DNA from 2 places in the Streptomyces sp. NPDC029836 genome. Region 2 is predicted to be linked to the other one. Evidence: riboswitches for the same ligand, from Rfam matches in the RefSeq annotation. Region 2 holds a riboswitch; the other holds the start of a gene.
What was found. Region 2 has a riboswitch for cyclic di-AMP ahead of ACZ4XJ_RS32770 (transglycosylase family protein). Riboswitches for the same ligand answer to the same signal wherever they lie in the genome.
Positions count from the first base shown of each region.

Region 1: linked by a shared signal. The riboswitch ahead of ACZ4XJ_RS04905 (M23 family metallopeptidase) and the one ahead of ACZ4XJ_RS32770 (transglycosylase family protein) in region 2 are both predicted to bind cyclic di-AMP.

Region 1 is NZ_JBVHZI010000001.1:1,055,847-1,063,281, reverse strand. Features, by position in the region: gene ACZ4XJ_RS04915 (aspartate aminotransferase family protein) at 1-1,040, shown strand, start outside; gene ACZ4XJ_RS04910 (tyrosine-protein phosphatase) at 1,070-1,891, opposite strand; cyclic di-AMP (ydaO/yuaA leader) riboswitch at 2,210-2,376, shown strand; gene ACZ4XJ_RS04905 (M23 family metallopeptidase) at 2,381-3,424, shown strand; gene ACZ4XJ_RS04900 (SGNH/GDSL hydrolase family protein) at 3,587-4,372, shown strand; gene ACZ4XJ_RS04895 (MBL fold metallo-hydrolase) at 4,512-5,765, shown strand; gene ACZ4XJ_RS04890 (HAD family hydrolase) at 6,098-6,763, shown strand; gene ACZ4XJ_RS04885 (sensor histidine kinase) at 6,982-7,435, shown strand, end outside.
Region 2 is NZ_JBVHZI010000018.1:21,567-29,001, reverse strand. Features, by position in the region: gene ACZ4XJ_RS32795 (NAD(P)/FAD-dependent oxidoreductase) at 1-174, opposite strand, end outside; gene ACZ4XJ_RS32790 (Ppx/GppA phosphatase family protein) at 824-1,795, opposite strand; gene ACZ4XJ_RS32785 (DUF501 domain-containing protein) at 1,792-2,352, opposite strand; gene ACZ4XJ_RS32780 (FtsB family cell division protein) at 2,412-2,900, opposite strand; gene eno (phosphopyruvate hydratase) at 3,007-4,293, opposite strand; gene ACZ4XJ_RS32770 (transglycosylase family protein) at 4,697-5,449, opposite strand; cyclic di-AMP (ydaO/yuaA leader) riboswitch at 5,452-5,622, opposite strand; gene ACZ4XJ_RS32765 (transglycosylase family protein) at 5,897-6,955, opposite strand; gene ACZ4XJ_RS32760 (cytochrome P450 family protein) at 7,070-7,435, opposite strand, start outside.

The DNA of each region.
Region 1 (7,435 bases), on a different contig from region 2:
TGGACCGGGTCTTCTTCGGCAACAGCGGCACCGAGGCGGTCGAGACGGCCCTGAAGTTCGCCCGCTACGCCACCGGCCGGCCCAGGATCCTCTACTGCGACCACGCCTTTCACGGACTCACCACCGGCTCGCTGTCGGTCAACGGTGAAGCCGGCTTCCGGGACGGCTTCGCGCCGCTGCTCCCCGACACCCGGATCGCCCTCGGTGACCTGGACGCCCTGGAACGCGAACTGCGCCGGGGCGACGTCGCCGCCCTGATCGTGGAGCCGATCCAGGGCAAGGGGGTGCTCGCCGCGCCCCCCGGATTCCTGCGCGCGGCCCAGGAGCTCCTGCACCGGCACAAGGCCCTGTTGATCGCCGACGAGGTGCAGACCGGCCTCGGACGCACCGGCGATTTCTACGCGTACCAGCACGAACCCGGCGTCGAGCCGGACCTGGTGTGCGTGGCCAAGGCCCTGTCGGGCGGCTACGTGCCGGTCGGCGCGACCCTGGGCAAGGACTGGATCTTCCAGCGCGTGTACTCGTCCATGGACCGGGTGCTGGTCCACTCGGCGAGCTTCGGTTCCAACGCGCAGGCGATGGCCGCCGGCCTGGCGGTGCTGAGCGTCATGGAGGACGAGGAGGTCACGGCCAACGCCCGCGCCGTGGGCGACCTGCTGCGCGGCCGACTCGCCGCGCTCGTGGACGAGTACGAGCTGCTGCACGAGGTGCGGGGGCGCGGGCTGATGATCGGCATCGAGTTCGGCCGGCCGTCCTCGCTGGGCCTGCGCAGCCGCTGGGCGATGCTCCAGGCCGCCCGCAAGGGGCTGTTCGCCCAGATGGTCGTGGTGCCGCTGCTGCGCAAGCACCGGATCCTCACCCAGGTGTCCGGGGACCACCTGGAGGTCATCAAGCTGATCCCGCCGCTGATCGTGGACGAACACGACGTGGACCGGTTCGTCGGCGCCTTCCGGGAGGTCATGGACGAAGCGCACAGCGGTGGCTCGTTGATGTGGGACTTCGGCCGGACGCTGGTGAAGCAGGCCGTCGGCAACCGCTGACGGCCTGCCGGCCGGGGGAGGCCCGGCTCCTACGGTTCCAGCAGTCTCTCCCGTAGCCGGACCAGGGTCTCGGGCGCGAGCCCGAGGCCTTCGGCGAGGTAGCGGTCCACCCCGCCCCACTCCTCGTCGATCGTCTCGTACGCCGCCCGCAGGTACTCGGCGCGCGCGTCGAAGAGCGGGGCCAGCAGCTCCGACACCTCGGCCGGGCGGGACTCGACCGCGTCCGCGCCGCGCCGCATCCGGTAGCGGCGGTGCGGGGCGTTCGACTCCAGGTAGTCCGCCGCGATCACGTCCCGTTCGACGCCGAGCGCGAGCAGCGTGACGGCGATCGACAGACCGGCCCGGTCCTTGCCCGCCGCGCAGTGCATCAGTGCCGGCACGCTGTCCTCGGCCAGCGCGTGCACGACCCGGCTGTGTTCGGCGGTCCGGGTGCGGATCATCGTGCGGTACGAGGTGGTCATGCGCTCGGCCGCCCGGCCCTCCCCGAGGAGGGTGCGCAGCTGGGCCAGGTCGCCCTCGCGGACCATCGTCCAGAACTCCTTCCCGGCGGCCGGGTCGGACAGCGGGATGTTCACGTAGCGCACGCCCGGCAGTTCCACGTCCGGCCCTTCCACGGCGTGGTCGGCGCGGTTGCGGAAGTCGAACACCGTGTGCAGACCGAGCGAGGAGAGGAACTGTGTTCCTGTTTCGGTGGCATGCGCCAGATGTCCGCTTCGGAAGAGTCGTCCCGACCTGACCCGTCGTCCGTCGGCGGTCGGCAGACCGCCCACGTCACGGAAATTGCGCACTCCCGTCAGCTCCGGTTCGGGTTCGGGGATCGCCGGAAGGGGTGGCGGTATCTGCTGGGTCACGAGTGGTCCTCCGCATCGTCCTGAGGTGTCCGAATTACGCCGGTTGGGAGCAACTTGCCACGGGGAGAGGCGAGATCGCGCCAGGCTCCGTGAGCCAGATCATACGGTGACCGTGTGTGCCCGATCGCGAAATCCGAATTCCCACGCCAGGGCGGTTGTTGATGGTGCGGAATGGACACAGGGTGACCGGAATTCCCTCACACCCTCATACCTGTGATTGCGTCAGGGAATGTGCGGCTTGTTGCCCGTGGACCCGCTCGATTACCTTCACGACCGATCCGGGTGGACAGCCTAATCCTGCCGCCGCCCGGGAACCGCACCCGACTATCGACGCGCGCGGCAGGAGCGGGGGAACCAGGTAGGCCGCCGGACCGGAACGTTCTCCGGGCCGGCTCGGGGTGAAGCCGTACGCGTCCTCGACGTGCGCGGCCGGACATCTCCAGTCCGAACCCGACAGCTCACCTCGCAGGCGACGGAGAGGAATTCGCCATGCCCGGTAAGGGTAAGCACCGCCGCCCGAAGTCCCGTTCCATATCCCGCGGTCTCACCGCGGCCGGCACCGGCGGCGCCGCGCTCGCGCTGCCGCTGATCGGTGCCACCGGCGCCCACGCAGCCCCCGCGGCCGCCCCGGCCACCGCACCCGCGCAGGCCCCGCAGGCCCCGGCGGCCCTCCAGGCGGCCGCCACGGTGACGCCCACCGCGACGCCGACCGCCGCTGCCGCCGCGGTCTACACCGTCGTCGCCGGCGACCACCTCTCGAAGATCGCCGCCGAGCGCCGGCTCACCGGCGGCTGGGAGCAGCTCTACGCCGACAACCGCGACGCCGTCGGCAGCGACCCCTCGCTGATCCACCCGGGCCTCAAGCTCACCCTCGGCGCTCCGGGTTCGACCGGGGCCGCCCCCGCACCCGCCGCTCCGGCCCCGACCAAGAAGCAGTCGCCGCCCTCCGCCTCGACCCCGGACTCCGCCTCCGAGTCGGGCTCCGGCAACCGCTCCGAGCGCTCCTCCAGCCGCCCTGAGGCGTCCGGTGAGCGCTCCTCCGCCCCGAAGGCGGCGCCCAAGAAGGCCGCGCCCGCGCAGAAGCCCGCCGGGTCGGGTCAGGCGGCGCCCTCCACCCCGTCGGCCTCCGGCGGATTCGTGGCCCCGGTCGCGGGCGGCGTCTCCACCGCGTACCGCATGGGCGGCAGCATGTGGTCCTCCGGTTACCACACCGGCGTGGACTTCATGGCCGGCACCGGCACCACCGTCAAGGCCGTCGGCGCGGGCACCGTCGTCTCCGCCGGCTGGGGCGGCTCGTACGGCAACGAGGTCGTCATCAAGCACGCGGACGGCAAGTACTCCCAGTACGCGCACCTCTCCTCGCTGTCCGTCTCGGCCGGCCAGAGCGTCACCGGCGGCCAGCGCGTCGGCCTGTCCGGCGCCACCGGCAACGTGACCGGTCCGCACCTCCACTTCGAGATCCGCACGGGCCCGTCCTACGGCTCGGACATCGACCCGCTGGGCTACCTCCGCTCCAAGGGCGTCAGCCTCTGACGGCACCGTCCGTCGGACACACGCGCGCGTGAGGCCGGGACCCGAGGGGGGTCCCGGCCTCACGTGTACTTATTCCTTATCCCCCGCGTGGTACAGATCACGGTCCGTCAACCCCTCATTACGTTGGCGTAGGTTGGTTGCGACGGTGAAGGATGTCGTTTCGTGGCAGCGACGACGACGACACTCAAGACCATCGGCTCGTACGCGGCGATCGGGGACAGCTTCACCGAAGGCGTGGGAGACCCGGGACCCGGGGGTTCCCATCTCGGCTGGGCGGACCGCCTCGCCGTGCTCCTCGCCGATCAGCGCGAAGAACACGACTTCCGGTACGCGAACCTGGCCGTGCGGGGGAAGCTCCTCGACCAGATCGTGGCCGACCAGGTCCCGAGGGCCCGCGCCCTCGCACCGGACCTGGTGACCTTCTGCGCGGGCGGGAACGACATCATCCGTCCCGGCAGCGACCCGGACGACGTGGCGGAGCGGTTCGAGGCGGCCGTCGCCGACCTCACCGAAGCCGTCGGCCTCGTCATGATCACCACCGGCTTCGACACGCGGGGCGTGCCAGTCCTGAGGCACCTGAGGGGCAAGGTCGCCACGTACAGCGCGCACGTCCGCTCCATCGCCGACCGCTACGACTGCCCGGTGCTCGACCTGTGGTCGCTGCGCTCGGTGCAGGACCGGCGGGCCTGGGACGGAGACCGACTGCACCTTTCGCCCGAGGGTCACACCCGCGTCGCGCTGCGCGCCGCACAGGTGCTGGGCTACGGGATCCCGACCGACCCCGACCAGCCGTGGCCGCCGACGCCGCCGCGCGGCTCGGTGGACGTGACCCGCGACAACATCCAGTGGGCGCGCGAACACCTCGTGCCGTGGATCGGGCGCCGGCTGCGGGGCGAGTCCTCCGGCGACCACGTCGCGGCGAAGCGCCCCGACCTGCTGCCCCTGTAGGACGCGCGGGGAACCGGACGCGCCTCGATTCCGCCCGGCGGGTTCCCGCCGGGCGGAATCCTCACGGGCCGGTACGCGTTGGGACGGTCGTGCATGTACTACCGTGCCACCTCGAACCGCACCCTCTTGAGGAGGCGCCTTGACCGGCTCCCTTCCCCTGCGTCCCAGGCTGCGCGCCCTGCGCGCCGAAGCCTTCGGGGCGGACTCCTCCGGCGCCCGGCTGGAGCGGATCCGACGCTCGCCGAACTTCGCCGACGGCGCCTTCCAGAACCCGGTGAAGGGCAGGACCAGGCCCTCCGGGTCGATGGCCGAGTTCGCCCGGGTCTACTTCCACAAGGAACAACGGATCCGGCGCAGCCCCGCCGCGCCGATCCCGGTCTACCCGACCACCCTGGCCGAACTGGCGAAGGCCCCGGTCAGCGGCCTGCGGGTGACCTGGATGGGCCATTCCAGCGTGCTCGTGGAGATCGACGGCCGCCGAGTCCTCTTCGACCCCGTGTGGGGACAGCGCTGCTCTCCCTACTCCTTCGCCGGGCCCAAGCGCCTGCACCCGGTCCCGGTGCCGCTGGCCTCCCTGGGCGAGGTCGACGTCGTGGTGATCTCCCACGACCACTACGACCACCTCGACCTGCCCACGATCAAGGCGCTGGCCGGCACGAACACCGTCTTCGCCGTCCCGCTGGGCGTCGGCGCGCACCTGGAACGCTGGGGCGTACCGGCCGGCCGGCTGCGGGAGCTCGACTGGAACGAGGCCACCGAGGTCGCCGGGCTGACCCTCACCGCCACCCCGGCACAGCACTTCTGCGGGCGCGGCCTGCGCAACCAGCAGACCACCCTGTGGGCCTCCTGGGTCGTCGCCGGCGAGGAGCACCGGGTGTTTCACAGCGGTGATACGGGATATTTCCCGGGCTTCAAGGACATCGGCGCCGCGCACGGACCCTTCGACGCCACGATGATCCAGATCGGCGCCTACTCGGAGTACTGGCCGAAGGACCACGAGGACCGCACCCCGGACCCCGGCCCGTGGCCCGACATCCACATGACCCCGGACGAGGGCATCCGAGCCCAGCTCGACCTCCAGGGCGGCGCCGCGCACGGTGTGCTCCTGCCCATCCACTGGGGCACGTTCAACCTCGCCCCGCACCCGTGGTCCGACCCGGCCGAGCGCACCATGATCGCCGCCCGCAACGTGGGGCAGGCCGTGGCCGTGCCCAAGCCGGGCGAGCCCTTCGAGCCCGCCGGCAAGGTCCCCGTCGACCCGTGGTGGCGGCCCATCGCGGCCCCCGGATTCGCGTGGGAGCGCTGGGTGAACTACCGCGAAGAGCAGGTCGGGCCCGGCGAGCGCGGGACGGTCGAACCCGACGCGGGGCTCGACCTGGTCGGGGAGGCCTGACCGGGCTGCTCGGGCTGCTCGGGCAGCCGGCGGTCCCGGGGCTCGGCTACGTGCGGGGGTTCGGGACGGCGTGCCGGTCCCCCCGCGGCCGGCGCGTCCCTGGTGAACACCTGCTCGGCGCGCCAGTCGCGTCGGGTCGCCAGGATCCGGCTCTGCCGTCCGGCGCGCGACAGCACTTTCACCACGTCCGCCGCGTCGATCCGGGAATCACCGAGGACTGCGGCGGGAGTGCTGAGGGGGACGGTGGGTAGGCGCCCCACGGGCGGCCCCGACGGGCGCGCCCCGCATCCGTCCCCGACGGGCGCCCCCGCGTCCGTCCTCAGGAGGTGGGCATGAACCGGGCTGCCCTGTTCGATGTCGACGGAACCCTCGTCGACACCAATCACCTGCACGTCGTCTGCTGGTGGGAGGCCCTGCGGCAGGCGGGCCACGACGTGCCGACGCACGCCATCCACCGGGCCGTCGGGCTGCCGGGTGAGGACCTGCTCGCCCGCCTGCTGGGCGAGGGACGCGACCCGTCGCGGGACGAAGCGCTCAGCGCCGCTCACGCCACCCTGTACGCCACGTACTTCGACCGGCTGCCCGCCTTCGACTCGGCCGCGGAGCTGCTGCGCGAACTGGACCGGCGGGGCCGCGGGGTCGTGCTCGTCACCTCCGCGAAGGACAACGAACTGGACGCGCTCCGGCGGGCCCTGGCCGCCGACGACGCCATCTCCGCGACCGCGAGCTCCGACGACGTGAGCGAGGGCAAACCCGCACCCGAACCGGTCCGACACGCCCTCTCCCTCGTCGGGGCGCCCGCCCAGGGCTCCGTGTTCGTCGGGGACACCGTCTGGGACATGAAGGCCGGTACGCGGGCCGGCGTCACCTGCGTGGGCCTGCTGTGCGGCGGCATCCCGCGCGCCGACCTGGAGGATGCGGGCGCCCACGCCGTCTACCGCGACCCCGCCGACCTGCTGGCCCACCTCGACACCAGCCCGTTCGCCGACACGGCCTGACGCCGACGGCCCGCGCACGCCCCTCGGGTGCACCCGAGTACGCGCCACCGCGCATTCGGGCTGTCGTGCGAGCGCTCCACCGGAAGCGGGAAGCACCCCGGTGAAGTTGCCCAACTCGGCGTCCCGGGTGGGAGCGTGCGGTCTAGCGTGGGTATCCGGTGATCAACACCGGCCCCGGGAACCGACTGGGGGCCGGGCCCCACGTACCGAGGACGCCGATGTCCGGACTCCGCGCCGCCCGCCACTCCCCGTCGAGACACGCCGCCACCGGTCCCCGCCGGCAGACCCGCCCCCAGCTGATCCGCGCCGCCGTGCTGCCCACCCTCGCCGCCGCGCTCAGCGGCGCCGCGGCCGTGCTGTTCACCCTCCAGCTCGGTGGTGGCGCCGGCGAACGGGACCCCCGGCTGTGGCCGGTGCTGGCGGGCTGCGCCCTGCTCGCCGTCGGAGCCCTGGCCGCCGCCCTGCTCGGGGCCCAGCGCGCCGCGAAGGCCGTACGGGACCGCTGCGAGGCACTGCGGCGCTCCAGCGTGCGCGGCCGCCAGGAACTGCGGGCGGACGCCGAGCGCCTGGAACGGGGGGAGACCCCGCCCCGCCCCGTGCGCGGCGGCCCGAGCGGACCGCCCGCGGCCCCCGATCCCGCCGGCGTCGACGAGTTCTGGCTCCTCGCCCAGG
Region 2 (7,435 bases):
GCTGCCTGCGGCCACTTCGGGGAGGAAGGGCTGGTAGGTCATGTACGAGCGCGGGTCGACGACCGTGACGGTCGCCTCGCCGTAGCGCATCTTCTTCATGATGCGCTTGGCTGCGTACAGGCCTACGTACCCACCTCCTACAACGAGGATCCTGGGACGCTCCGTGGTGCTCATGAGAATGAGTATCCAGCACCCTCAGGGGTGACGCTCGTGAGCCCCTTCACAAGGTGATATGACACCTCTGCTACACTGCGCGGCCCACGTGACCCAGGTCATGGGACGGAACGGGAACCGAGGGGTGGCGGGAATCGTTGTTCACCCGTCCTGAACTGGCCTCCAGGCCCTTGAGCGGAGTAGACCACCGGGTTGGTGGATACCTACCGGCGACCTCCCCGGATGTCCACCATTCACACGAACACACCCTCGAAGGCCACCTGCCGGCCCCGAAGGGGCCCCAATGTGGGTCCAGCGGCTCGGATTCCTTGTGAAGAACTTCACGAAGTTCATGTGGGCAGGGGGACTTTCGGCCCCCGCAAGGGCCGCCGGGGCCCTCCCCGACGCGCTCCGCACTGCCGCCGCACTGACGGTTCTCGCCCGGACCACGATCCTCCGGCGCCCCTGGAGGACGGTCGGAGCCACGGCTGAACCCTGACCGAGCAGGATCGGGCGATGCCGGGCCATCGACAGGCCGGCCGCGATGCGCATCCTCGCCGCACTGACACCGCAGCATGTGAGTCCGCATCCACCGCGACATGCGGGTCCGGACACGACGGCGGTGCTCCGGTCGGTCGACCGGAGCACCGTCTTTCAGCGGTCGGTCAGGTCAGACCCGTCGCTTGTCGGCCTCGGCCTCTTCCGCGGTCCTGATCGCGATGCCGTCGAGGATGTCGTGTTCCGAGACGACGACCTCGCGGGCCCCGGTGCGCTCCATGATCGCGAGGAGGACCAGGGCGCCGGCGCCGATGACGTCCACCCGGCCGGCGTGCATGACGGGGATCGCCGCGCGCTGCGCGTGGGTGGAGGTCAGCATGCGCTCGGTGATCTCGCGGACCCGCTCGTAGGGGATCCGGGAGTGGTGGATCGCCGCGGAGTCGTACGCGTCCAGGCCGAGGGCGATGGCGGCGACCGTGGTCACCGAGCCGGCCAGGCCGACCAGGGTGCGGGCCTCGGCCAGCGGGACGGTCTCGGCCGCGAGGTCCAGCGCCGCCTCGATGTCGGCCCGTACGGCGGCGATCTGCGCGGCCGTGGGCGGGTCGGTGATCCGGCCGTCCACCACGAGGTGACGTTCGGTCATCCGGACGCAGCCGACGTCCACCGAGCGGGCCGCGCGCACGTGTTCCCCACCGACGACGAACTCGGTGGAGCCGCCGCCGATGTCCACCACCAGGAAGGGCGGCTCCAACGGCCCGGCGCCGGTGAGGTCCTTGGTGGCGCCGGTGAAGGAGAACTCCGCCTCCTGGTCCCCGGAGATCACCTCGGGCTCGACGCCCAGGATGTCGAGGACGCCGCGGACGAACTCGTCCCGGTTCTCGGCGTCCCGGGAGGCCGAGGTGGCCACGAAACGGACCCGCTCGGCGCCGAGGTCCTTGATCACCGCGGCGTACTCGCGGCAGGCCGCGAAGGTGCGCTCCAGCGCGTCCGGGGCGAGCCGGCCGGTGCGGTCCACGCCCTGGCCGAGGCGGACGATGGTCATCCGCCGGTCCAGCTCGGTCATCGCACCGGTCGCCGGGTCGCAGTCCGCGACGAGCAGGCGGATGGAGTTGGTGCCGCAGTCGATGCCCGCGACCCGGGTCACGGGGAACCCTCGGCCTTCTCGTCGGCCTCCTCGGTCTTCTCGCCGCACGGGGTGACGCAGGCGCCCTTGGCCCACCACTCGGGCAGCATCGCCAGCGCCTCGTCGCCGAACGGGTTCACGCCCGGGCCCGCGGCCAGCGAGTGACCGACGAGCACGTGCAGGCACTTGACCCGGTCGGGCATGCCGCCGGCGCTCGGGAAGCCCTGGAGCACGTCGATGGCGTCGCGGCGCCGGATGTAGTCCTCGTGCGCGGCCCGGTAGGCGGCCGCGAGTTCCGGGTCCTCGGCGAGCCGGGCCTGCATCTCCTTCATCACGCCGTTGGCCTCCAGCGTGCCGATCGCGGAGGCCGCGCGCGGGCACGTCAAGTAGTACAGCGTGGGGAAGGGGGTGCCGTCGGGGAGCCGGGGCGCGGTCTCGACGACGTCCGGCTGCCCGCAGGGGCAGCGGTGCGCGATGGCGCGCAGTCCGCGCGGGGGGCGGCCGAGCTGCTGCTCGAACGCCTCGATGTCCGCGTCGGTCGGCTCGGTCCGGTCGGTCTGGGGCGGGGGCGTCTGCATGCCTGGAGGAAGTCTCTTCGGTCTCGTGGGTGGTGGGTGCGGGGCGGGCGGGTACGCGCTCAGTCGCCGGGGCGGTCGGCCTTGTCGACCCCGTCCCAGACGTTGGAGTACCAGGGCCGGTCGGAACCGGCCTGCCCACCGCGGCGGTGCTCCGGGGCCTCGGCCCCGGGGTCCTTCATGATGTAGCCGGTCTCGCCCGGGCGCAGGAAGTGCAGGTGCTTGCGCGCCTGCTGCTCCGCGTAGGCCGGGTCCTGCCAGCGGGCCTTCTCGTCGCGGAGCTGTTCGAGGCGCTTGTACGCGTCGACCGCGTTCCGTTGCTGGTCCGCGATCTCCGAGCGCTGGGACACGTACTGGCGCATCGGGTACGCGAGGGCGACGACCAGGGTACAGAGGACGAGGACCAGCAACGCGGCCCGGCCGGTGAGCCGGCTGCGGCGGACCTGGCGCCGCGTCTGCGAGCGGTAGACGTGCGCGGCGGTCCGCTCACCGAGCTGCTTGAGCCTGGTCGCCGTCGAGAAGGTGGAGAACCGGTCCCGGTTCCCGGCCATGGTCCCGCCTCCCCTGGATGCGCGCTACGCAATACGTCCCCGCACACGGTACGGGACCGAGTGCGGGGACGTACGGAGGCCGGCGCCGCGAGGCGCTGATTGGCCCTTAGCCCTTGAAGCGCGGGAAGGCGGAGCGGCCCGCGTACACGGCGGCGTCGTCGAGGATCTCCTCGATGCGCAGCAGCTGGTTGTACTTGGCGACGCGGTCCGAGCGGGCCGGGGCGCCGGTCTTGATCTGGCCGCAGTTCACGGCGACGGCGAGGTCGGCGATGGTGACGTCCTCGGTCTCGCCGGAGCGGTGCGACATCATGCACTTGAAGCCGTTGCGCTGGGCCATCTCGACGGCGTCGAGGGTCTCGGTCAGCGAACCGATCTGGTTCACCTTGACGAGCAGGGCGTTCGCGGAGCCCTCCTCGATGCCGCGGGCCAGACGCTCCGGGTTGGTGACGAAGAGGTCGTCGCCGACGATCTGGACCTTGGCGCCCAGCTTGTCGGTGAGGGTCTTCCAGCCGGCCCAGTCGTCCTCGTACAGCGGGTCCTCGATGGAGACCATCGGGTACGCGGAGACGAGCTCCTCGTAGTACTCGGTCATCTCGGCGGCCGAGCGGGACTGGCCCTCGAACTCGTACTTGCCGTCCTTGTAGAACTCGGACGCGGCGACGTCGAGCGCGAGCGCGATGTCCTTGCCCGGGACGTAGCCGGCCTGCTTGATGGCCTCGACGATGAGGTCGAGCGCGGCGCGGTTGGACTCCAGGTTCGGGGCGAAACCGCCCTCGTCACCGAGACCGGTGGAGAGGCCCTTGGTGTGCAGGACCTTCTTGAGGGTGTGGTAGACCTCGGCACCCCAGCGCAGCGCCTCGGAGAAGGACTCCGCGCCGATCGGGGCGATCATGAACTCCTGGATGTCCACGTTGGAGTCGGCGTGCGACCCACCGTTGAGGATGTTCATCATCGGAACGGGCAGCAGGTGCGCGTTCGGGCCGCCGAGGTAGCGGAAGAGCGGGAGGTCCGAGGCCTCGGACGCGGCGTGCGCCACGGCGAGGGACACGCCGAGGATCGCGTTGGCGCCGAGGGAGCCCTTGTTGTCGGTGGCGTCCAGGTCGAACATGGCCTGGTCGATCAGCCGCTGCTCGGTGGCGTCGTAGCCGACGAGCTCCGGGCCGATCTGCTCGATGACGGCGAGGACGGCCTTCTCGACACCCTTGCCGAAGTAACGGTTGGGGTCACCGTCACGCAGCTCGATGGCCTCGAATGCACCGGTGGAGGCGCCGGACGGAACTGCAGCACGGCCGGTGCTGCCATCGTCGAGGCCCACCTCGACCTCGACCGTGGGGTTGCCTCGGGAGTCCAGGATTTCCCGGGCTACGACGACGTCGATGGACGGCACGAGCATCTCCTTCTGGGATGTGACGCTGGGTGTGCGGTGGCGTGTCAGGCCGTGGGATGGCCTTGCCGCCTAGAGCCTAACCGGCTCCGGGCACTGGGCCCGCCGACCGCCCGGGTCCTGGGACGAAATAGGGGCTGAATGCTCCTCTTCCAGGACATAGGGCTCTTGAGAAAGTGGGCTCCGGCCCGCGGAGGGCCGCCCGCGCCGGCTCCGGAACGGGCCGCGGGAGCCGCCCCGGAACGCGCCGCCGGACATGACCGCGAGCATGCCGCCGCCCGGCGCGCGAGGGGATGCGGGCCGGGCGGTGGACATGCTGCGGGACCGCGCGTGATGCGGTGTCATGCGGTGTCATGCGGTGTGGTGCGCCGCCGTGCGGTGTTCAGGCCGCCGTGCGGTGTGGTGCGGTGATTCAGCTGAGCTTCAGCTTCTGACCCGGGAAGATCAGGTCGGCGTCCTTGACGGTGTCGTTGTTCAGCTGGAAGAGCTTCTCCCAGCCACCCTTGACGCCGTTCGCCTGGGCGATGGTGCCCAGGGTGTCGCCGGCCTTGACGACGTAGGAGCCGTTGCCGGTCGCCGGGGCCTCGGTCTTGGGGGCCTGCGGCTTGACGGCCGGGGTCTCGACGCGCTCGGAGCGCGAGACGGGGACCTCGGTGCGCTTCGGCTCGGCCTTCGGCGTCGCCGGCTTGGCGGGCGTGGCCGGCTTCGCGGGCTTCGCCGGGGCGGGCTTGGCCGGCTTCGTCTCGGGCTTCGGCTTGGCGGGCGTGGTGGTCGAGCCGCCGCCGTTGTACGCGGCGTTGGACAGGCCCTTGCCGCAGTGCGGCCAGGCGCCCTTGCCCTGGCCCTTGAGGACCTTCTCGGCGATGGCTATCTGCTGGGACTTGCTGGCCTGGTTGGCCGTGGCGGCGTACGCCTTGCCGCCGTAGCCGGCCCAGGTGGAGGCCGAGAACTGCAGGCCGCCGTAGTAACCGTTGCCGGTGTTGATGGCCCAGTTGCCACCGGACTCGCACTGCGCGACCTTGTCCCACTCGGAGACGGTCGCGGCGCTCGCGGTACCGGCGGCCATCAGCGGGGCCGCGACGGCGACACCGGCGACACCGGCGAGCGTGACGATACGGACGGCCTTGGAGCCGCGACGGTGCTTGCCCTTGCCGGAAAGCAGCATGGAGTTCTCCTCACCGACGCCTTCGAGGTGAGCTGTCGGGTTCGGGCGGATGAGTTGCCCGGTCACGTGTCGAGCACGTGGCTTAACCCCAAGCCGGTACGCGGCCGTCTTCCAACGACCCTTCCCGGCGCCTACCTTGGTTCCCCCGCTCCTGCCTTCGGCGCTTGCGCGACGACTGTTCCCCCCGTCCGCCGGCAGGATTCGGCGATGCGGTCGAAGGAGCCCGCGGTGGCGAGCGACTCAGAAGGTAGACAGGTCTCCCCCTGATGTTCAACGCGCGACATCAGGGAGAAACCGGCCTCCTTGCGTTCCTCAAAAGTACGTTTACGCAGGTGAGGGGCGGGTTTGTGGAAGTTCCGGAACGAGACACGCCAGTTGATCGGAAGAGACGCATGTCTCATTTGCCGATAACGGACATTCAGCTCTTTCCGACTGGGCGAACTGCCCCTATTCCTTGGTTAGATCCAGGTTCTGACCCGGCTTGATGAGGTCCGCGTTCCCGCCGATGACCTGCTCGTTGGCCGCGTAGAGCGTGTTCCAACCACCCTTGAGGCCTTGGGCGTCGGCGATCGCGGTGAGGCTGTCGCCGGCCTTGACCGTGTACGAGGGGGTCGACGCGGCGTCAGACGAGCCGTGCGGCTCGACGGCCGCCGGACCGCGGTGCTTGCCCGCTCCGTCGACCGCTGCGTCGATCGCGCCGGCCGGCACGGCCGAGGGCGTGGCACCCGGGGTGAGCGGGGCCGTGGGCGCCGTCGGGTCCCCCGGAACGGTGGGGGTGCCCGGAACGGTCGGGGTTCCGGGGGCCCTCGGGTCCACCGGCGTGGTGGGCGCCGTGGTCGGCGGGGTCGTGGTGGGCGGCGCGGTCGTCGGCGGGACCGTCGGGTCCGTGGACGGGGCCGGGGAGTCCGGGTCGGGCATGACGGGCAGTCCGCCGGCGGGGCCCTGCGGGTAGTCCGGCAGGCCGGTCGGGCCGGTGGACGGGCCACCCTGCGCCGGCTGCGGGGTCGGGGCCCCGAAGTCGACGGCGGGCTCGGAGCCCGCGACGGGCACCGAACCGTCGGGCCGTACGGGGGCGGGGGCGACCGGCCCGGCGGGCCGGGGGTCACCCGGGTCCACCGCGGCGGCCGGGCCCTGCTGGGTCAGTCCGGCCGAGGCGGCGCACAGCGGCCACGCCTGGGGGCCCTGCGAGGCCAGCACCTTCTCGCCGATGGCTATCTGCTGGGAGCGGCTGGCGAGGTCCGGGCGCTCCGCGTAGGCGAGTCCGCCCGCGTTCCTCCACTGCTCCTGGGTGAACTGGAGCCCGCCGTACTCGCCGCTGCCGTAGTTGGCACTCCAGCTGCCGCCGCTCTCGCAGTCGGCCACCTTGTCCCACGTGGTCGTGTCGGCCGCGCTCGCGTTCGTCGCGGCGAGCAGGGGCAGGGCGAGTGCGGAGCCTGTGACTCCGGCGGTGACGACCAGGGCGGGTACCTGGCGGGGGCGTCTGTGGCGGCCGTTCCCGGAACGCATGAGGCTTTACCTTTCGCATAACGGCGGGGTAACGGCAGAACCTAGCGGCCTTCGAACGATTGTCACAAGTTCGGTCGGCGACTGACGTGTGATCAGACGGCGTCAGGAAACGACTCAGTTGTTTCGAGGTGTGAAGCGAACCGGAAGCGTGCGCAGGCCACGCATGATGAGTCCGCCGCGCCAGCGCAGGTCCGTGGGGGGAACGGCAAGTTCCAGATCCGGCAGACGCGTCAGCAAAGTCGCGAGCGCCGTCTGTCCTTCGAGCCGGGCGAGCGGAGCGCCCAGGCAGTAGTGGATCCCGTGGCCGTACCCGAGGTGTTGGTTGTCACTCCGGGACAGGTCCAGGGTGTCCGGATCGGCGAACCGTTCCGGATCCCGGTCGGCCGCCGCGAGGACCACCAGCACCGGGTCGCCGGTGGCGATCTCCTGCCCGCCGAGGGTCAGCGGGACGGTCGCGAACCGCCAGGTGGCCAGCTCCAC